Regions from separate parts of the Streptomyces sp. NPDC051740 genome, predicted to be linked through region 1. Evidence: riboswitches for the same ligand, from Rfam matches in the RefSeq annotation. Region 1 holds a riboswitch; the other holds the start of a gene.
What was found. A riboswitch is a leader RNA that binds a small molecule or an ion and turns the genes downstream of it on or off. The one in region 1 is predicted to bind cyclic di-AMP.

Region 1 (8,664 bases):
ATCGCCGCCGAGCAGCACGGCGAGCACTCGCCGGTCGTGCGCACCCTGCGCAAGCAGTACGCGGCCACGCTCCTGGACGACGGCCAGTACCGGCGCGCCCTGCCCGAACTGCGCCGCCTCGCCGACGAACGCGCCGCCGAGGCCGGCCAGGCCGACCCGCAGTCCCTGCGCTACCGCTACGAGGCCGCCCAGTGCCTGGAGCAGCTCGGCGAACCCGCGGCGGCCCTCGCCGAGTACCGGGCGCTGCTGGCGTACTACGAGAACCAGTACGTGGCCGCCGGCGACCCGCAGCTCGCCCACGACGTGCGCCGCCGCATCGGCCATCTGCTGCTCGCCCTGGGCGACCGGGCCGCCGCGCACGACACGCTGGTGCGGCTGCTGCACGACGTGGAACGCGTACAGGGACCGGGGCACCCGCTGGCCGCCGACATCCGGCGGACCCTGCAGTGGCTGGGACAGGTGCGCGGATAGCGGGACGGCGGGCCGCTGCGCCGTACGGGGCGGACGCCGGTGCCGGAAGTCCTTGTGAATCGTTGGTCGAATGGGTTGGCCAGAGCTTGGCCGATGCCTACCATCGATCACCGCAAGACTTTGTGCACCGCCGCACAAGCTCTCCTCAGGAGGTCTCCTTGCACCGCCGCCGTCGCACCGCGCTCCTCCTCACCGCCGCGATCGCCGCAGCGGCGCCCCTGCTCACCGCCTGCGGGAACGACGCGCACCCCGGTGCGGCAGCCGTCGTCGGCGGCGAGCGGATCACCGTGTCGCAGCTGGAGAACCGGGTCGACGAGGTCCGCGCGGCCCAGCGGGCGGCCGTACCGGACGACGCCCAGTACCAGCAGGCCATCGCCCGCACCGGCAGCCTCACCCGCGACACCCTGCACGGCATGGTCCTGGACCGGGTGCTGGAGCGCGCCGCACAGGACGCCGGCGTGACGGTCACGGACCGCGAGGTCCAGCGGATGCGGTCCGGTCTGGAGCAGCAGGCCGGCGGCGCCGAGGCGCTGGAGGCGGCCTGGCTGCAGCAGTACGGCATCCCGCCGCAGCGCCTCGACGCCAATTTCCGCCTCCAGATCCAGGCCCAGAAGCTCGCCCAGCAGCTCGGCACCGACACCAGCCGGCCCGAGTTCTGGCAGGCGCTGTCCGAGGCGGGCAAGAAGCTCGACATCGACCTCAACCCGCGCTACGGCGACTGGGACGTCGAGAAGAGCAGCCGGGTCGACGCCAGGGCGCCGTGGGTGCGGGACGTCACGGCGACCGGGATGCCGCAGACGCTCTGACCCGCCGCCTGTGGACAACCGGCCTGTGGACAACTCGGGGGCTGTCGGCGGGGTGGGCTAGTTTCGCAGTGTGAACGCAACCAGCCCCGCACCGGACTCCGGGACCGCCCCCGGCCGAGTCGTCCTGCTCACCACCAGCCACCGTGTCGCGCCCGGCCTGCTGTCCTGGCCGGCCTGGCAGGCCCTGCGCGCGGCCGACAGGGTGCTGTGCGCGGACGGCGCCCACCCGCAGCTGCCGTATCTGCGGGAGGCGGGGACACCGGTCGAGGAGGCGGCACCGACCGCCGAGGAGATCGTCGACGCCTGCGCCGGCGGGCGGACGGTGGTGGTCGTGGCGACGGGGGAGGGCGAGCCGGCGCTGACCGACGGGCTGGCGCGGCTGGCCGGGACCGGCAGGGTGCGGATGCCCGAGCTGGAGCTGCTGCCCGCCTCCTACGACCTGCCGGGCGCCCGGCTGCTCGACCTCGTGCAGGTCATGGACCGCATCCGCGCGGAGTGCCCGTGGTCGTCGCGGCAGACCCACAAGGGCCTGGCGAAGTACGGCATCGAGGAGGCGTACGAGCTCGTCGAGGCCATCGAGGAGGGCGACCGGGACGAGTTGCGCGAGGAGCTGGGGGACGTGCTGCTCCAGGTCGTCTTCCACGCGCGGATAGCGGAGGAGGACCCGGACGCCCCCTTCTCGGTCGACGACGTGGCCGGCGGGATCGTCGCCAAGCTCATCCACCGTCACCCGCACGTCTTCGGTGACGAGACGGCCGAGACCCCCGAGGACGTGAAGGAACACTGGCTGCGCACGAAGGCGATCGAGAAGCGGCGCGAGTCCGTGACCGACGGCATCCCCCTCGGCCAGCCCGCCCTCGCCCTCACCGCGAAGCTGGCGTCCCGCGTCCGCACCGCCGGCCTCTCCGTCCCCCTTCCCGCGGGCGAGGGCATCGGCTACGAACTGCTCGGCCTGGCGGTTCGGGCGGAGGCGGAGGGGGTGGATCCGGAGGCGGCGTTGCGGGCGGCCGCGCGGGTGTATCGCGACGCGATCCGCTTCGCGGAGGGGCAGGGGGAGGGCTGAGCCGGGGGCGAGTGCGGGGTGCAGGGTCCGGGGCAGGAGTTCTTCGCCCCCGCCGCCCCTTCCCTCCCCCACTCTCGGCTTCGCTCGAGCGGGGGACCCCCATCGTCCCTGGGGGCGCTGCCCCCAGACCCCCCTTGCGCAGTTCCCCGCGCCCCCAAAGGGGCGCGGGGAACTGCGCGAGCAACCCCGACGCACCCGCGCCCGCCGGACGACCCCAGTCACCCGAGTTCTGCCGCGCCGCGCTCCCTGTCCCGCCCGTTAGGGTCGCCGCATGCATGACCAGCCCACCACTCCCGAACTCTTCACCTGGGAGTTCGCCGCCGATCCCTACCCCGCCTACGCCTGGCTGCGTGAGCATGAGCCCGTGCGCAGGACCCGGTTGCCCAGTGGGGTGGAGGCCTGGCTGGTCACGCGGTACGCCGATGCCAAGCAGACGCTCGCCGACAACCGGCTGTCCAAGAACCCCGCGCACCACGACGAGCCCGCGCACGCCAAGGGCAGGACCGGTATCCCCGGGGAGCGCCAGGCGGAGCTGATGACGCATCTGCTGAACATCGACCCGCCGGACCACACCCGGCTGCGCCGGCTGGTCAGCAAGGCGTTCACCCCGCGCCGGGTCGCCGAGTTCGCGCCCCGGGTGCAGGAGCTCACCGACGGGCTCATCGACCGGTTCGCGGACAGCGGCTCCGCCGACCTCATCCACGAGTTCGCCTTCCCCCTCCCCATCCACGCCATCTGCGACCTGCTCGGTGTCCCGCGCGAGGACCAGGACGACTTCCGGGACTGGGCGGGCATGATGATCCGTCACGGCGGAGGACCGCGCGGCGGGGTCGCCCGGTCCGTGAAGAAGATGCGCGGCTACCTCGCCGAGCTGATCCACCGCAAGCGCGAGGCGCTCCCCGCCGAACCCGCCCCCGGCGAGGACCTCATCTCCGGCCTCATCCGCGCCTCCGACCACGGTGAGCACCTCACCGAGAACGAGGCCGCCGCCATGGCGTTCATCCTGCTGTTCGCCGGCTTCGAGACCACCGTCAACCTCATCGGCAACGGCACCTACGCCCTGCTCACCCACCCCGACCAGCGTGAGCGCCTGCAGGGGGCCCTCGCCGCCGGGGAGCGCGGGCTGCTGGAGACCGGTGTCGAGGAGCTCCTGCGGTACGACGGTCCCGTGGAACTCGCCACCTGGCGGTTCGCCACCGAGCCGGTCACCATCGGCGGGCAGCGCATCGCGGCCGGCGACCCCGTCCTCGTCGTACTCGCCGCCGCGGACCGGGACCCGGAGCGGTTCGCCGACCCGGACGTGCTCGACCTCGGCCGGCGCGACAACCAGCATCTGGGATACGGCCACGGCATCCACTACTGCCTGGGCGCCCCGCTGGCCCGCCTGGAGGGCCAGATCGCGCTCGCCACCCTGCTGACGCGCCTGCCGGACCTGCGGCTCGCGGCGGAACCGGCCGAACTCCGCTGGCGGGGCGGGCTCATCATGCGCGGACTGCGTACGCTCCCGGTGGAGTTCACCCCTCCGCGGAAGTGACGGACCGGGCCGCCGTCCGCTGTGCCCCCGAGCGGACCGGCGCAAACATGACACGCGCTCAACTCTGTGATCTTCACGTGATCTGCGCGGCATGAACTTGTGACAAGTGATCGTCTGCGGATACGTTCACCCATCAAGTGCGGTGCATCGGTTCGGTTTCCGTTCGCCGCGCCGGTCATTGCTGTCTTGCGAAAGGTCTCCGCATGCTCTCCGGGAACGGTCGGCACCGCCGCCCCCGCCAGGCTCCGGCTCTCCTCGTCGCGGCCGGGGTGACCGGCTCCGCCATCGCGATCCCGCTCCTCGGGGCCGGCAGCGCCAGCGCGGCCGACGGCGCGACCTGGGACCGGGTCGCCGAGTGCGAGTCCGGCGGCTCGTGGAGCCAGAACACCGGCAACGGCTACTACGGCGGCCTGCAGTTGACCCAGGACGACTGGGAGAGCTACGGCGGACTGGACTACGCGACCAGCCCCGACCAGGCCAGCCGCGGCCAGCAGATAGCCGTGGCCGAGAGAATCCTCGCCGACCAGGGGGTCGGCGCGTGGCGCACCTGCGGACTGACGGCGGGCCTGAACCAGGACTCGACGTCGGCCGACATCGACACGGGCGTGGCGGGGGACTCGACCTCGGACACGTCCGGCTCCTCCAACTCCTCCAACTCCTCCGCATCATCCGATTCTTCGGACTCCGGTGATTCGTCCGCTTCGCCCTCCCCGTCGGCCTCGTCCGACGCGGAAGGGCCGGAGGACGGCGAGGGTGCGGCCGGTGAATCGGCCAAGTCCGACGAGGCGAGCGGCTCGGACACGGATTCGGACACCGGCTCCGGCGACGGATCCGGCACCTCCCCCTCCGCCTCGGCCACCCCCAAGAGTGACGAGTCGGACAAGTCGGGGCAGACCACCGGTTCTTCCGAAGTCACCGACACCGAGGACACCGGCACGGGCCGCCACCGCGGCGTCACCGCCGAGGAGGGTGTGGTGGAGGACCGTACGTCGGAATCGTCCGGCCGGCATGCCTCGCGCGGCACCGACGCCTCGCGCGATGCCGCCGACGGCTCGTACACCGTGCGCACCGGCGACAGCCTCTCGTCCATCGCCGACTCCCTTGAGCTGGGCGGCGGATGGCGGTCGCTCTACGCCGAGAACGAGCAGGTCGTCGGTGCCGACCCGGACCTCATCCTGCCGGGTCAGGAGCTCGAGGTCGGGGTCGGACCGGACGAGAAGTGACGCCCGAAAGGGACTGGACGCGGCGGCAGTTGGCGTCATGATTCGCGACGAATGTCCGGTTTAAAGACTGTGAGAGATAGGTCTCAGAGGCCCTGATCGTCTTTGAAATTCCGCGGATCGCGTGTCTACGGTCGTGACCGCTCGCCACCGCGGGCCCCGGCTGCCGCCACGCCGAATCCTGCCAGTGGCAGCACGGGAACAGTCGTCGCGTCATGCGCCGTAGGCAGGAGCGGGGGACCCAAGGTAAGCGCCCCTTCCGGTGGTTGACACCGGAGAGGGCTTGGGGTGAAGCCGCGTCCCGCAAGGGGCGCGGCCGGGCAACTCAACCGGCCCGAACCCGACAGCTCACCTCGCAGGCGTCGGTGAGGGGATCCACCATGCTGTTTTCCGGCAAGGGCAAGCACCGTCGTCCGTCCAAGGCCACCCGCGCGATCGCCGTCGCCGGTGTCGCCTCCGCCGCCGTCGCCGCCCCGCTGATGGCGTCCGGCAGCGCCTCCGCCGCCACCGCCTCCGAGTGGGACACCGTCGCCCAGTGCGAGTCCGGCGGCAACTGGTCCATCAACACCGGCAACGGTTACTACGGCGGCCTGCAGTTCTCCGCCTCCACCTGGGCCGCGTACGGCGGCACGCAGTACGCCTCCACCGCCGACCGGGCCAGCAAGGCGCAGCAGATCGAGATCGCCGAGAAGGTCCTCGCGGGCCAGGGCAAGGGCGCCTGGCCGGTCTGCGGCACGGGCCTGTCCAACGCCGCCTACACCGGCTCCTCCTCGAACGGCTCCGGCTCCTCGCAGAGCACCGGTTCCACCGGGACCCGTGAGACCGAGCAGAAGGCCTCCCGCTCCACCGAGCGCCCGGCCGCCGAGCAGAAGACCGAGAAGCAGGTCGAGCGGAAGGCCGAGGAGAAGACCGTCACCACCCCGACCGGCAAGAAGGTCGAGAAGGGCGACGGCGAGTACAAGGTCCTCAAGGGCGACACCCTCAGCTCCATCGCCACCGAGCACGACGTCGAGGGCGGCTGGGCCGAGCTGTTCGAGCTGAACGACGACATCGTCGACGACGCCGACCTCATCTACCCGGGCCAGCAGCTGCACCTCAAGTAAGCGGCTGCCCCCTGCTCCCCGCCCCGGCGCGTCTTCCCCCGTACGCGCCGGGGCGGGGTTTTTGCGGCCGGGTTTCCGGAAACGGCTTTGTTCCATTCGGAAACAATTTACTCTCGGTTCTGTCCACGGGACGGGCGGCCGGATGGCCGATCGCCCGGAGCCGGTTAGGCTCGGACTCGCAAGACCCTCCGGGGTCCTGCCCACCCGCGTCACATCCAAGAAGGAGATGCTCGTGCCGTCCATCGACGTCGTCGTAGCCCGGGAAATCCTGGACTCCCGAGGCAACCCCACGGTCGAGGTCGAGGTCGGCCTCGACGACGGCAGCACGGGTCGTGCCGCCGTCCCGTCCGGCGCCTCCACCGGCGCCTTCGAGGCCATCGAACTCCGTGACGGCGATGCCAACCGTTACCTGGGCAAGGGTGTCGAGAAGGCCGTCCTGGCCGTCATCGAGCAGATCGGCCCGGAACTCGTCGGCTACGACGCCACCGAGCAGCGCCTGATCGACCAGGCGATGTTCGACCTGGACGCCACCGACAACAAGGGCTCCCTCGGCGCCAACGCCATCCTCGGCGTCTCGCTCGCCGTCGCCCACGCCGCCTCCGAGGCCTCCGACCTCCCGCTCTTCCGCTACCTGGGCGGCCCCAACGCGCACCTGCTGCCGGTGCCGATGATGAACATCCTGAACGGCGGCTCGCACGCCGACTCCAACGTGGACATCCAGGAGTTCATGATCGCCCCGATCGGCGCGGAGTCCTTCTCCGAGGCCCTGCGCTGGGGCACCGAGGTCTACCACACCCTGAAGAAGGTCCTGAAGAGCAAGGGCCTGGCCACCGGCCTCGGCGACGAGGGCGGCTTCGCCCCGAACCTCGGCTCCAACCGCGAGGCCCTCGACCTCATCCTCGAGGCGATCAAGGAGGCCGGCTACACCCCCGGCGAGCAGATCGCCCTCGCGCTCGACGTCGCCGCGTCCGAGTTCTACAAGGACGGCTCCTACACCTTCGAGGGCAAGGAGCGCTCCGCCGCCGAGATGACCGAGTACTACGCCGAGCTCGTCGAGGCGTACCCGCTGGTCTCCATCGAGGACCCGCTGTTCGAGGACGACTGGGAGGGCTGGAAGACCATCACCGCCAAGCTCGGTGACAAGGTCCAGCTCGTCGGCGACGACCTGTTCGTCACCAACCCCGAGCGCCTCGCCCGCGGCATCGAGGAGGGCGCCGCCAACGCCCTGCTGGTCAAGGTCAACCAGATCGGCTCGCTGACCGAGACCCTGGACGCCGTCGAGCTGGCCCAGCGCAACGGCTTCAAGTGCATGATGTCCCACCGCTCCGGCGAGACCGAGGACGTCACCATCGCCGACCTGGCCGTCGCCACCAACTGCGGCCAGATCAAGACCGGCGCCCCGGCCCGCTCCGAGCGCGTCGCCAAGTACAACCAGCTGCTGCGCATCGAGGAGATCCTCGACGACGCCGCGGTGTACGCCGGCCGCAGCGCGTTCCCGCGGTTTCGCTCTGCGAACCAGTAGGCACAGCGCTCTGCGGACCAGTAGGCACAGCGCTCTGCGGACCAGTAGGCACAGCAAGGGCTGACCCGCCCCGTAAGAGGCGGCGTCGTACGTACGTCCCCGTACCCGGTCCCGTACCGTGTGCGGGGACGTACGCGCGTATGACGGTGAACGAGAGGCGGGAACATGGCGGTCAAGGACCGGGACCGTTTCTCCACCGCGACCAGGATCCGGCTGATCGGTGAGCAGACCGCGGCCCGGGTCTACCGCTCGCAGACCAAGCGCCAGGCCCGCCGCTCCCGGCTGACCGGCCGGGCCGCGCTGCTCGCCCTGGTGGTCTGCTCCCTGATCGTCGCCCTCGCCTATCCCATGCGGCAGTACGTCTCCCAGCGCGCGGACATCGCCGACCTCCAGCAGGAGCAGGACGAGGCCCGCCGGCGGGTCGAACGGCTGCGCGACATGAAGGCCCGCTGGCAGGACGACGCGTACGCCGAGCAGGAGATCCGCAGGCGGCTGCATTACGTCCTGCCCGGCGAGACCGGCTACGTCGTCATCGACCCGGGTACGGCGAAGCAGTCCCGTACGGATCTCGAAGCCGCCGACCGCCCCTGGTACGCGAACGTCTGGGACGGCGTCGACAAGGCCGACGCCGCCGCCCAGTGACCCCTTATCGAGAGCCGCAGAAAGACACGTATGGACACGCCCCCGCCCACGACCCCCCGCACCGAGCCCACCGACGCGGACGTCGAGGCCTTCAAGCAGCAGCTCGGGCGGCCCCCGCGCGGGCTGCGCGCCATCGCGCACCGCTGCCCCTGCGGACAGCCGGACGTCGTGGAGACCGCGCCGAGGCTGCCCGACGGCACCCCCTTCCCGACGCTCTACTACCTCACCTGCCCGAAGGCGAACTCCGCGATCGGGACGCTGGAGGCGAACGGCGTGATGAAGGAGATGACGGAACGGCTGGCC
Region 2 (8,664 bases), on a different contig from region 1:
GTGCGGGCGCCAGGCGCCGCGTGCCGCGGCACGGACCGGCACGGAAGGGGGGAGGAGGCGGGGACGATGCCGGAGGACCGTCCCCGCCCCTTTTGGGCGGGTCAGGCGGGGCGCACCACGCTGTGGATCGAGGACTCGCCGTCGTAGTAGATCGACTCCTCGCGGACGTACGTGCCGGGCTTCGGCGCGTGGATCATCATCCCGTTGCCGATGTAGATGCCCACGTGGGTGATGTCGTCGTAGAAGAAGACCAGGTCACCGGGTTGGGCCTGGGAGACGGGGACCGTCGTGCCCGCGTTCACCTGGTCGTAGGTGGTGCGCGGAATGGTGACGCCGGCGGCCTTCCAGGCGGCCTGGGTGAGGCCGGAGCAGTCGTAGGATCCGGGGCCGGTGGCGCCCCAGACGTACGGCTTGCCGATCTGCGCGCGGGCGAAGGCGAGGGCCTTCTCGGCCTTGGTGGCGTACGAGGAGTCCGTCGACGTCGACGGCGTGGTGGCCGAGCCGGCCGACCCGGAGGCGCTGTCCGAGGTGCCGCTGTCCTGCTGGGCGGCGGCCTCCTCCTGGGCCTCCTCCTGGGCCTTCTGCTGCTCGGCGAGTTCGGCGGCCTTGCGGGCGGCCTCCTTCTGCTTCTTCTTCTCGATCGCCGCGAGCCGCGCCTTCTCCTCGGCGGTCAGCTTCGACATCAGCTCGCGCGCGTCGGTGAGCTTCTTCTGGACGGTGGCCTTGGCCGTCTTCAGGTCACCCTGGGTCTCGGTGAGCGTCTGAAGGCTCTCGGTGGCCTCCTGGCGCTTCTTCATCGTCTCGGACTGCTGGGTGACGTAGTCGTCGACCGCTTCCTTCTGGCGGCCGGTCATCCGGTCCATCACCTGGCGCTGGTCGAAGACGTCCTGCGGGGTGTCCGCGAGCAGGAAGGCCGCGGTGTCGGGGACGCCGGCGCCGGTCCGGTACTGGGCGGCGGCGAAGGAACCCAGCTCCGCCCGCGCCTCGTTGAGCTCCTGGGTGCGCTTGGCCACGTCGTCGAGGAGCGTGTCCACCTGCCTGCGCTGCTTCGCGGTCTTCTCCTTGGCCGCGTTGTACTTCTCGGTCGCCGACTCCGCCTGGCGGTAGAGGTCGTCGACCTTCTTCTCGACCTCCTCCAGGCTCGGCCTGCCGTCGTCGGAGGGGGCGGCGGTGGCCGTCTGGGACAGCAGGGCCACGGAGGTCAGGGCGGCCGTGGCGAGGGCCGGGGTTCGTATGCCTGCCACGCGCGTGCCGGGGGTGCGCGACTTGCGGTGCGACGCCAAGGGAGGCGACTCCTTCCAAAGCTCCGCCTACCGGGTTAGCTGTCGGGTTCGGGCGGGTGGTTCGGAAGGGTTGCCCTACGGCCGCTCCGCGAGGGAGTGGGCCGATTCACCCCATGGTCTCGGTGGGTCCCCGGCTCCGGCTGCCGCGAGGGCAGTGACGGATTCGGCGGAGGCCGCGCGGCCCGGCGAGGTTCGCCGGTGGGGGTCGTGCGGCCCGCCCGCACCGTAGCCAACTGGTGTGGCCCCTGTGAAGGTTGATGGGTGATATGCCCGATACATTTTCGTGACCTTGTGTGCGGTGTCACTCAGGGTGAGGCGGTGGTTCTGGAGGGTGCGCGTCCCGTCCCGGGCGCCGGATTCCGGGGATGTTCCCGGGGCGGCCCCTGGTTGTCGGTGGGGCGGCCTAGACTCGGAGAGCGATGAGCAGCCTCTTTGACGACAGCTTCCTGGCGGACCTCCAGGCCCAGCGGGGCCCCGAGGGCGAGCCCCCGCCACCGCCCGAGGACGAGCACGTACCGGAGCGGATCCCGGACGACCTGTTCGGCGGTAAGTTCGACGTGCCGCCGGACCGGGACACCTACTACCGCGACGGCGCCCCGCGCCCGGTGATCGACGCCGCCGCGCTGCTGGAAGGGCTGAACGACAACCAGCGCGCCGCCGTCGTGCACTCCGGCTCCCCGCTGCTCATCGTGGCCGGCGCCGGCTCCGGCAAGACCCGTGTGCTCACCCACCGCATCGCCCACCTGTTGGCCGAGCGGCACGTCCATCCGGGCCAGATCCTCGCGATCACCTTCACCAACAAGGCCGCGGGCGAGATGAAGGAGCGCGTCGAGCAGCTCGTCGGCCCGCGCGCGGGCGCCATGTGGGTCATGACGTTCCACAGCGCGTGCGTGCGCATCCTGCGCCGCGAGAGCAAGAAGCTCGGCTTCACGTCGTCGTTCTCGATCTACGACGCCGCCGACTCCAAGCGTCTGATGGCCCTGGTCTGCCGCGACCTGGAGCTCGACCCCAAGCGCTTCCCGCCGAAGTCCTTCAGCGCCAAGATCAGCAACCTGAAGAACGAGCTGATCGACGAGGAGGACTTCGCCGCCCGGGCCGCCGACGGTTTCGAGAAGACCCTCGCCCAGGCCTACGCGCTCTACCAGTCGCGGCTGCGGGAGGCCAACGCCCTCGACTTCGACGACCTGATCATGACGACGGTCAACCTGCTCCGCGCCTTCCCGGACGTCGCCGAGCACTACCGCCGCCGTTTCCGGCACGTCATGGTCGACGAGTACCAGGACACCAACCACGCCCAGTACGCGCTGGTCCGCGAGCTCGTCGGCACCTCCGAGCACCCCGCCGGCGCACCGTCCGAGCCCGAGGTGCCGCCCGCCGAGCTGTGCGTGGTGGGCGACGCCGACCAGTCGATCTACGCCTTCCGCGGCGCGACGATCCGCAACATCCTCCAGTTCGAGGAGGACTACCCGGACGCGACCACGATCCTGCTGGAGCAGAACTACCGCTCCACGCAGACCATCCTGAGCGCCGCCAACGCCGTCATCGAGCGCAACGAGTCGCGCCGCCCCAAGAACCTGTGGACCAACGCCGGCACGGGCGCGCGGATCACCGGGTACGTCGCGGACACCGAGCACGACGAGGCCCAGTTCGTCGCCGAGGAGATAGACCGCCTCACCGACGCGGGCGAGGCCAAGGCGGGCGACGTCGCCGTCTTCTACCGCACCAACGCCCAGTCCCGTGTCTTCGAGGAGATCTTCATCCGCGTCGGCCTGCCCTACAAGGTCGTCGGCGGTGTCCGCTTCTACGAGCGCAAGGAGGTCCGGGACGTCCTGGCCTACCTGCGGGTGCTCGCCAACCCCGAGGACTCGGTGCCGCTGCGCCGCATCCTCAACGTCCCCAAGCGGGGCATCGGCGACCGCGCGGAGGCGATGATCGACGCCCTCGCCCAGCGCGAGAAGATCAGCTTCCCGCAGGCGCTGAGGCGCGTCGACGAGGCGTACGGCATGGCCGCGCGCTCGTCGAACGCGGTGAAGCGGTTCAACACGCTGATGGAGGACCTCCGTACGGTCGTGGAGTCCGGGGCGGGCCCGGCGACGGTCCTGGAGGCGATCCTCGAACGCACGGGCTACCTCGCGGAGCTGCAGGCCTCCACCGACCCGCAGGACGAGACCCGGATCGAGAACCTCCAGGAACTCGCGGCCGTCGCCCTGGAGTTCGAGCAGGAGCGCGGCGAGGGCGAGTCGGTCGCGCTGTCCGACTTCCTGGAGCAGGTCGCCCTGGTCGCCGACTCCGACCAGATCCCCGACGAGGACGAGGACGGCTCCGGCGTCATCACGCTGATGACCCTGCACACCGCCAAGGGCCTGGAGTTTCCGGTCGTCTTCCTCACCGGCATGGAGGACGGCGTCTTCCCGCACATGCGCGCCCTCGGCGAGACCAAGGAGCTGGAGGAGGAGCGGCGCCTGGCGTACGTCGGCATCACGCGCGCGCGTGAGCGGCTGTACCTGACCCGGTCGACGCTGCGCAGCGCGTGGGGCCAGCCGTCCTACAACCCGCCCTCGCGGTTCCTGGAGGAGATCCCGGCCGCCCACCTGGAGTGGAAGCGGACGGGGGCGAGCACGCCCGTCTCCTCCGGTCCGGTGTCGGGGGTGGCGGCCTCGCTGTCGTCGTCCCGCTCGCGCTCGTCGGCGTCGGGCGGTTCCGGTTTCGCCACCCGGCGGACCGCGGACAAGCCCGTGGTGTCACTGGCGATCGGGGACCGGGTCACGCACGACCAGTTCGGCCTCGGCACCGTGGTCGCGGTGAAGGGCACGGGTGCCAACACGGAGGCGACGATCGACTTCGGGGACACCAAGCCCAAGCGGCTGCTGCTGCGGTACGCGCCGGTGGAGAAGCTGTAGCCGGGCGCTGAGACCCGTCGTGGGGGACGGACCTACGACGGGTCGAGGCCGTGGCTGCGGAACCAGGCGAGCGGGTCGATCGCCGAGCCGCCGCCGGGGCGGACCTCGAAGTGCAGGTGCGGACCGGTCGAGTTGCCGGAGTCCCCGGAGAAGGCGATCGGGTCGCCGGCCTTCACGGTCGTACCGGAGGCGACCTGGTAGCTGGAGAGGTGGCAGTACCACGTCTCCGTGCCGTCCTTCGCCGTCACGATCATCATGTTGCCGTAGGCGGAGTTGAACTGCGTGCGCACCGTGCCGTCGGTGGCGGCCATCACCGTCGCGCCGTACAGGACGGGGAAGTCGATGCCGGTGTGGACGGACATCCAGTTGATGCCGGACTGGCCGTAGTAGGCGCTGAGTCCGTGCTGCGCGACCGGGAGCGCGAACTTCGGCCGCAGCCGCTCCTTGCGGGCCGCCTCCTCGGCGGCCGCCCTGCGCTCGGCCGCCTGCTGCGCCTTGAGGTCGATGCGCTCCTGGGTCCGGCTGGCCCGGTCGGCGAAGTCGTCGGCGCCGGCGGCGAGGCTCTCCAGCTGGGTGTCCAGCTTCATGTTGGCGGCGGACGGTTTCACCGGCTGGGCGTCCGCCGCGGTCGTCGTCGTTTCCTGGCCGCCGTCGTCGGTCAGGTTGCCGACCGAGGCCGCGGCGATACCGGCGACGCCCATCACGCACGCCGAGGGCACGGCCACCGTCAGCAGCGCGGAGCGCTTGGCGGGCGTACGGCGGCGGGAACGCGACCCGGCGCGCGAGGCCGCGCGCGGAGACGGGGCGGGGACGGTCTCCTCCTGCCCTTCGAGCAGGTGCACCACGGGCAGCTCACCGGTGTCGGCAGGCTCCTGGGCGGTGGGCTCCTCGTAGGGCTCCTGGTCGAAGGAGTCCGCCTGCGGCTCGTAGGCGTCGGACGCGGGCGCCGGGGCGGCGGTGTCGCCGCCGTCGGAGTTCCACTGCGTGGCGTCGTAGACACCGCTGTCGAAGGTCTGCGTGCCCCAGTCCCACTGCTGGGTCCGGTCGGCGGGGTTCCCGGCCTGATCGGGCTGGAGCCACTCGCCGGAGTCCCACTGACCGCTGGTCTCCGGCGAGGCCGCCTGCGGCGGGATCACCGTCATCGGGTGGTGGCCGGTGGTCCAGGCGGTCGTGTCGTAACCGCCGGTGTCGTACGAGGACACGTGCTGGGCCGCGTACATGTCGTAGTGGCCGGTGTCCTGGCCGTCCGTGGGCCAGTGCCCGGTGGTGTCGTACGCGCCCGTGTCCTGGCCGCCGCCCGGGAGGTGGCCGAAGAGGGGATCCGTGACGAAGCCCCCGGCGGTGTGGCCGCCCGTGCCGAAGTGGGTGGCGGCATAACCGGTGGCGTCGTGGCCGCCGTACGTGGTGAAGTCGCCGTACTGGGCTTCTTGGGTGTCGTACGACGCATAGGGCGCCGAAGCGGCATCGGAAGCCGGAGCCGGGTCCATGGTCCCCGACGGGTGACGGTCGTTCACCAACTTCTCTTTCGCCTCGACAACAGGGGCTGCCAGAGCAGTGCGGCGACTGTACCCGGCGGTATGCGGGCACGACAATCTTCCGCAGGTTTCGCGCGCGCAGGAAACGGGCAATCGGTTGCCTTTTGGCGGACGACGGGCGCGGTCTTGGCTTTTTGTTCGAGATTTGTTCGAGGCGGTGGGCGGTCGGCGGCGATAAGTGGGCCGTCCCGGACCGTTGTTGTTCGGATCGCTGTCGAGGGGGGCGCGCGGTTCCGGTTGTCCCGTGGCGCCGGTGCCGGGCGTGTCGCGCTCGGGCCGCGGGCGGGCCTTCCGGGCGGCCCGCCGTCAAGCCACGGTCAGGCCTTCCGGGCGGCCGGTGGACGGCTCTCCGGGGTGCGCCGTGTCCAGGGCCTGCCGTATGCGGGTCGCCACGGCCGGGTGCACGGGCAGGGCGAGATGGCCCACGCCGCTCACCCGTACGTTCACCGACGTCAGGTCGGGGTGCTCGACGCACGCCGACTCCAGCGGGTCCATGATGTGGTCGAGGTCGCTCCAGAAGGCGACGAAGCGCGTACGGCAGCCCGGCGCGGGCTGGGTGAGCTCCTCGAGCACCGGTGAGCCGGGGCGCATCTGGCGCACGATGGGGTGCGCGTTGGCCAGCGGTGCGACGCGTGTGCCGGAGTGCGGGGTGCCGAGCGTGACGAGCGTCCGCACGCGGGTGTCACCGCCCAGCCGCTGCACGTAGTACCGCGCGATGAGCCCGCCGAGGCTGTGCCCGACCACGTCGACCCGGCGACTGCCCGTGCGTTCGCACACCTGCTCTATGTGTCGGCCGAGCAGTTCGGCCGCGATACGGATGTCGCAGGTCAACGGGGAGTAGTTGAGCGACTCGATCTGCTGCCTGCCGTGCTGGGCGAGGCTGCGGCGCAGCAGGACGAAGACCGACCGGTTGTCGATGAAGCCGTGCAGCAGGACCACCGGCGGCTTGGCCTCCGCCGGCAGCTGCGCGGCGCCGTCCGGGGAGGGCAGCGCGGGGCGTGCGTCCCGGCGCTCCTGGACGATGCCGGCGGGATAGAGCAGGAGGTGGCCCGCCAGGATCGCCAGCTCCAGGGCGGTCGCCTTCAACAGGGTCAGGGAGAGATCCGCCAGCCGGGTCGGCAGAAGACGCCGGCAGAGCGGCAGGAAGGGAAGAGCTGCCTCGGTGACCTTCATGGCCGACCTCCTGTCGGCACGCGGGAGGACAGCCCTGTCCCCCGTGTGCCCTCATGGGAAATCGCTGCGAGAGCGGTCGACGGTGCGCGCGTGCGACGTGTGGAGGGGGCGCGGTGGTGCGGCGGCCTCGGTGCGAATCCCTTGTACGCATGTTCCCACCGCTGCCCGAGTGGTGCACGGGCGTGCGGTGCGCGGGGCCCGGAGCCCGGGAACGCTGCGCGGTGAACGTGTCCCTCCGTGTGATTTGCCCCTCGCTGCGCACCGTGAAACTGCCGGTTGCGGGATGCTGGAGATAACGTTCGTTCACTTCCCCGGCCGGTTCGGGACGGGGCGCCCGAGCGATGTGTACGGCATGACGGATGTGTGCGGTACTTGTCGGCAGGGATGGATGCAGTCGCTTCATGGAGGCAGTGATGGGTGTGGCAGCCGGTCCGATCCGCGTGGTGGTGGCCAAGCCGGGGCTCGACGGCCACGATCGCGGGGCCAAGGTGATCGCGCGGGCGCTGCGCGATGCCGGTATGGAGGTGATCTACACCGGGCTTCACCAGACTCCCGAGCAGATCGTCGACACCGCGATCCAGGAGGACGCCGACGCGATCGGTCTGTCCATCCTCTCCGGGGCGCACAACACGCTTTTCGCGGCCGTGATCGAACTGCTGGCGCAGCGGGACGCGGCGGACATCCTGGTCTTCGGGGGCGGGATCATTCCCGAGGCGGACATCGCTCCGCTGAAGGAGAAGGGTGTTGCGGAGATCTTCACTCCGGGGGCGACCACGGCGTCGATCGTGGACTGGGTGCGGGCGAACGTGCGGCAGCCCGCGGAGGCGTAGGGCGCGTTCGTGACGCCTCGCGCGCCGCGTTCGGGCCGGGGCCTCGGCCCCGCCGCCCCGGAGCCGGAGCTGGGCGGGGGTGGGTCGCGCTGCCCGGCGCTTGCGGGGTGCCGTCGCGCCCACCCTCCCCCACTCTCGGCTCCGCTCGAGCGGGGGGACCCCCGTCGCCCCAGCGGCACGACTGCCCGTGGGAACGGCGGGACGGGTCACGAGGCGGGTGGGGTCAGTTCTGTGAGGATGGTCGCGCGTAGGTGCAGGGTGGTGACCAGGCGCTGGAAGGCTTCCGACCAGTAGCCGCCGGCTCCGGGTGACGCGTTCTCCGGCTCGTCCGGTACCGCCAGGAGCGCGTCGAGGCGGCCGGCCTCGGACGGGTCGAGGCAGCGTTCGGCCAGGCCCATGACTCCGCTGAAACTCCATGGATAACTCCCTGCGTCACGCGCGATGTCGAGCGCGTCGACCACCGCCCGTCCGACCGGCGCCGCCCAGGGCACGGCGCACACCCCGAGCAGCTGGAACGCCTCGGACAGACCGTGCGTCTCGATGAATCCGGCCACCCACTCGGCCCGTTCGGCGGCGTCCAGCGTGCCGAGCAGCTTGGCGCGTTCGGCCAGGGACACAGCCCCCGGACCGCCCGCCTCCGGCGCGGAGGGCTCCCCGAGCAGCGCCCGGGACCACGCCGCGTCGCGCTGCCGTACCGCCGCCCGGCACCAGGCCGCGTGCAGCTCGCTCCGCCAGTCGTCCGCCACCGGCAGCGCCACGATCTCCCGCGGCGTACGCCCGCCGAGCCGCCGCGACCAGCTTCCCAGGGGTGCCGCCTCCACCAACTGGCCGAGCCACCAGGACCGTTCGCCCCGGCCCGCCGGGGCCCTGGCCACCACACCGTCGCGTTCCATGCCCGCGTCGCATTCGTGCGGCGCCTCGACGGCGATCGTCGGTGTGTCCC

Region 2: it holds a riboswitch for cyclic di-AMP, as region 1 does, so the genes downstream of both, ACIA6T_RS01610 (NlpC/P60 family protein) here and ACIA6T_RS27990 (transglycosylase family protein) in region 1, are expected to answer to the same signal.

Annotation. Positions count from the first base shown of each region.
Region 1 covers NZ_JBITCL010000020.1:90,529-99,192, forward strand. Annotated here, with positions in the region: gene ACIA6T_RS27965 (protein kinase) at 1-471, shown strand, start outside; gene ACIA6T_RS27970 (SurA N-terminal domain-containing protein) at 630-1,277, shown strand; gene ACIA6T_RS27975 (nucleoside triphosphate pyrophosphohydrolase) at 1,348-2,340, shown strand; gene ACIA6T_RS27980 (cytochrome P450) at 2,612-3,874, shown strand; gene ACIA6T_RS27985 (transglycosylase family protein) at 4,078-5,097, shown strand; cyclic di-AMP (ydaO/yuaA leader) riboswitch at 5,303-5,471, shown strand; gene ACIA6T_RS27990 (transglycosylase family protein) at 5,475-6,197, shown strand; gene eno (phosphopyruvate hydratase) at 6,430-7,719, shown strand; gene ACIA6T_RS28000 (septum formation initiator family protein) at 7,885-8,361, shown strand; gene ACIA6T_RS28005 (DUF501 domain-containing protein) at 8,392-8,664, shown strand, end outside.
Region 2 covers NZ_JBITCL010000001.1:320,370-329,033, forward strand. Annotated here, with positions in the region: gene ACIA6T_RS01610 (NlpC/P60 family protein) at 102-1,283, opposite strand; cyclic di-AMP (ydaO/yuaA leader) riboswitch at 1,291-1,462, opposite strand; gene pcrA (DNA helicase PcrA) at 1,703-4,183, shown strand; gene ACIA6T_RS01620 (peptidoglycan DD-metalloendopeptidase family protein) at 4,216-5,670, opposite strand; gene ACIA6T_RS01625 (esterase/lipase family protein) at 6,025-6,891, opposite strand; gene ACIA6T_RS01630 (cobalamin B12-binding domain-containing protein) at 7,305-7,721, shown strand; gene ACIA6T_RS01635 (DUF5691 domain-containing protein) at 7,928-8,664, opposite strand, start outside.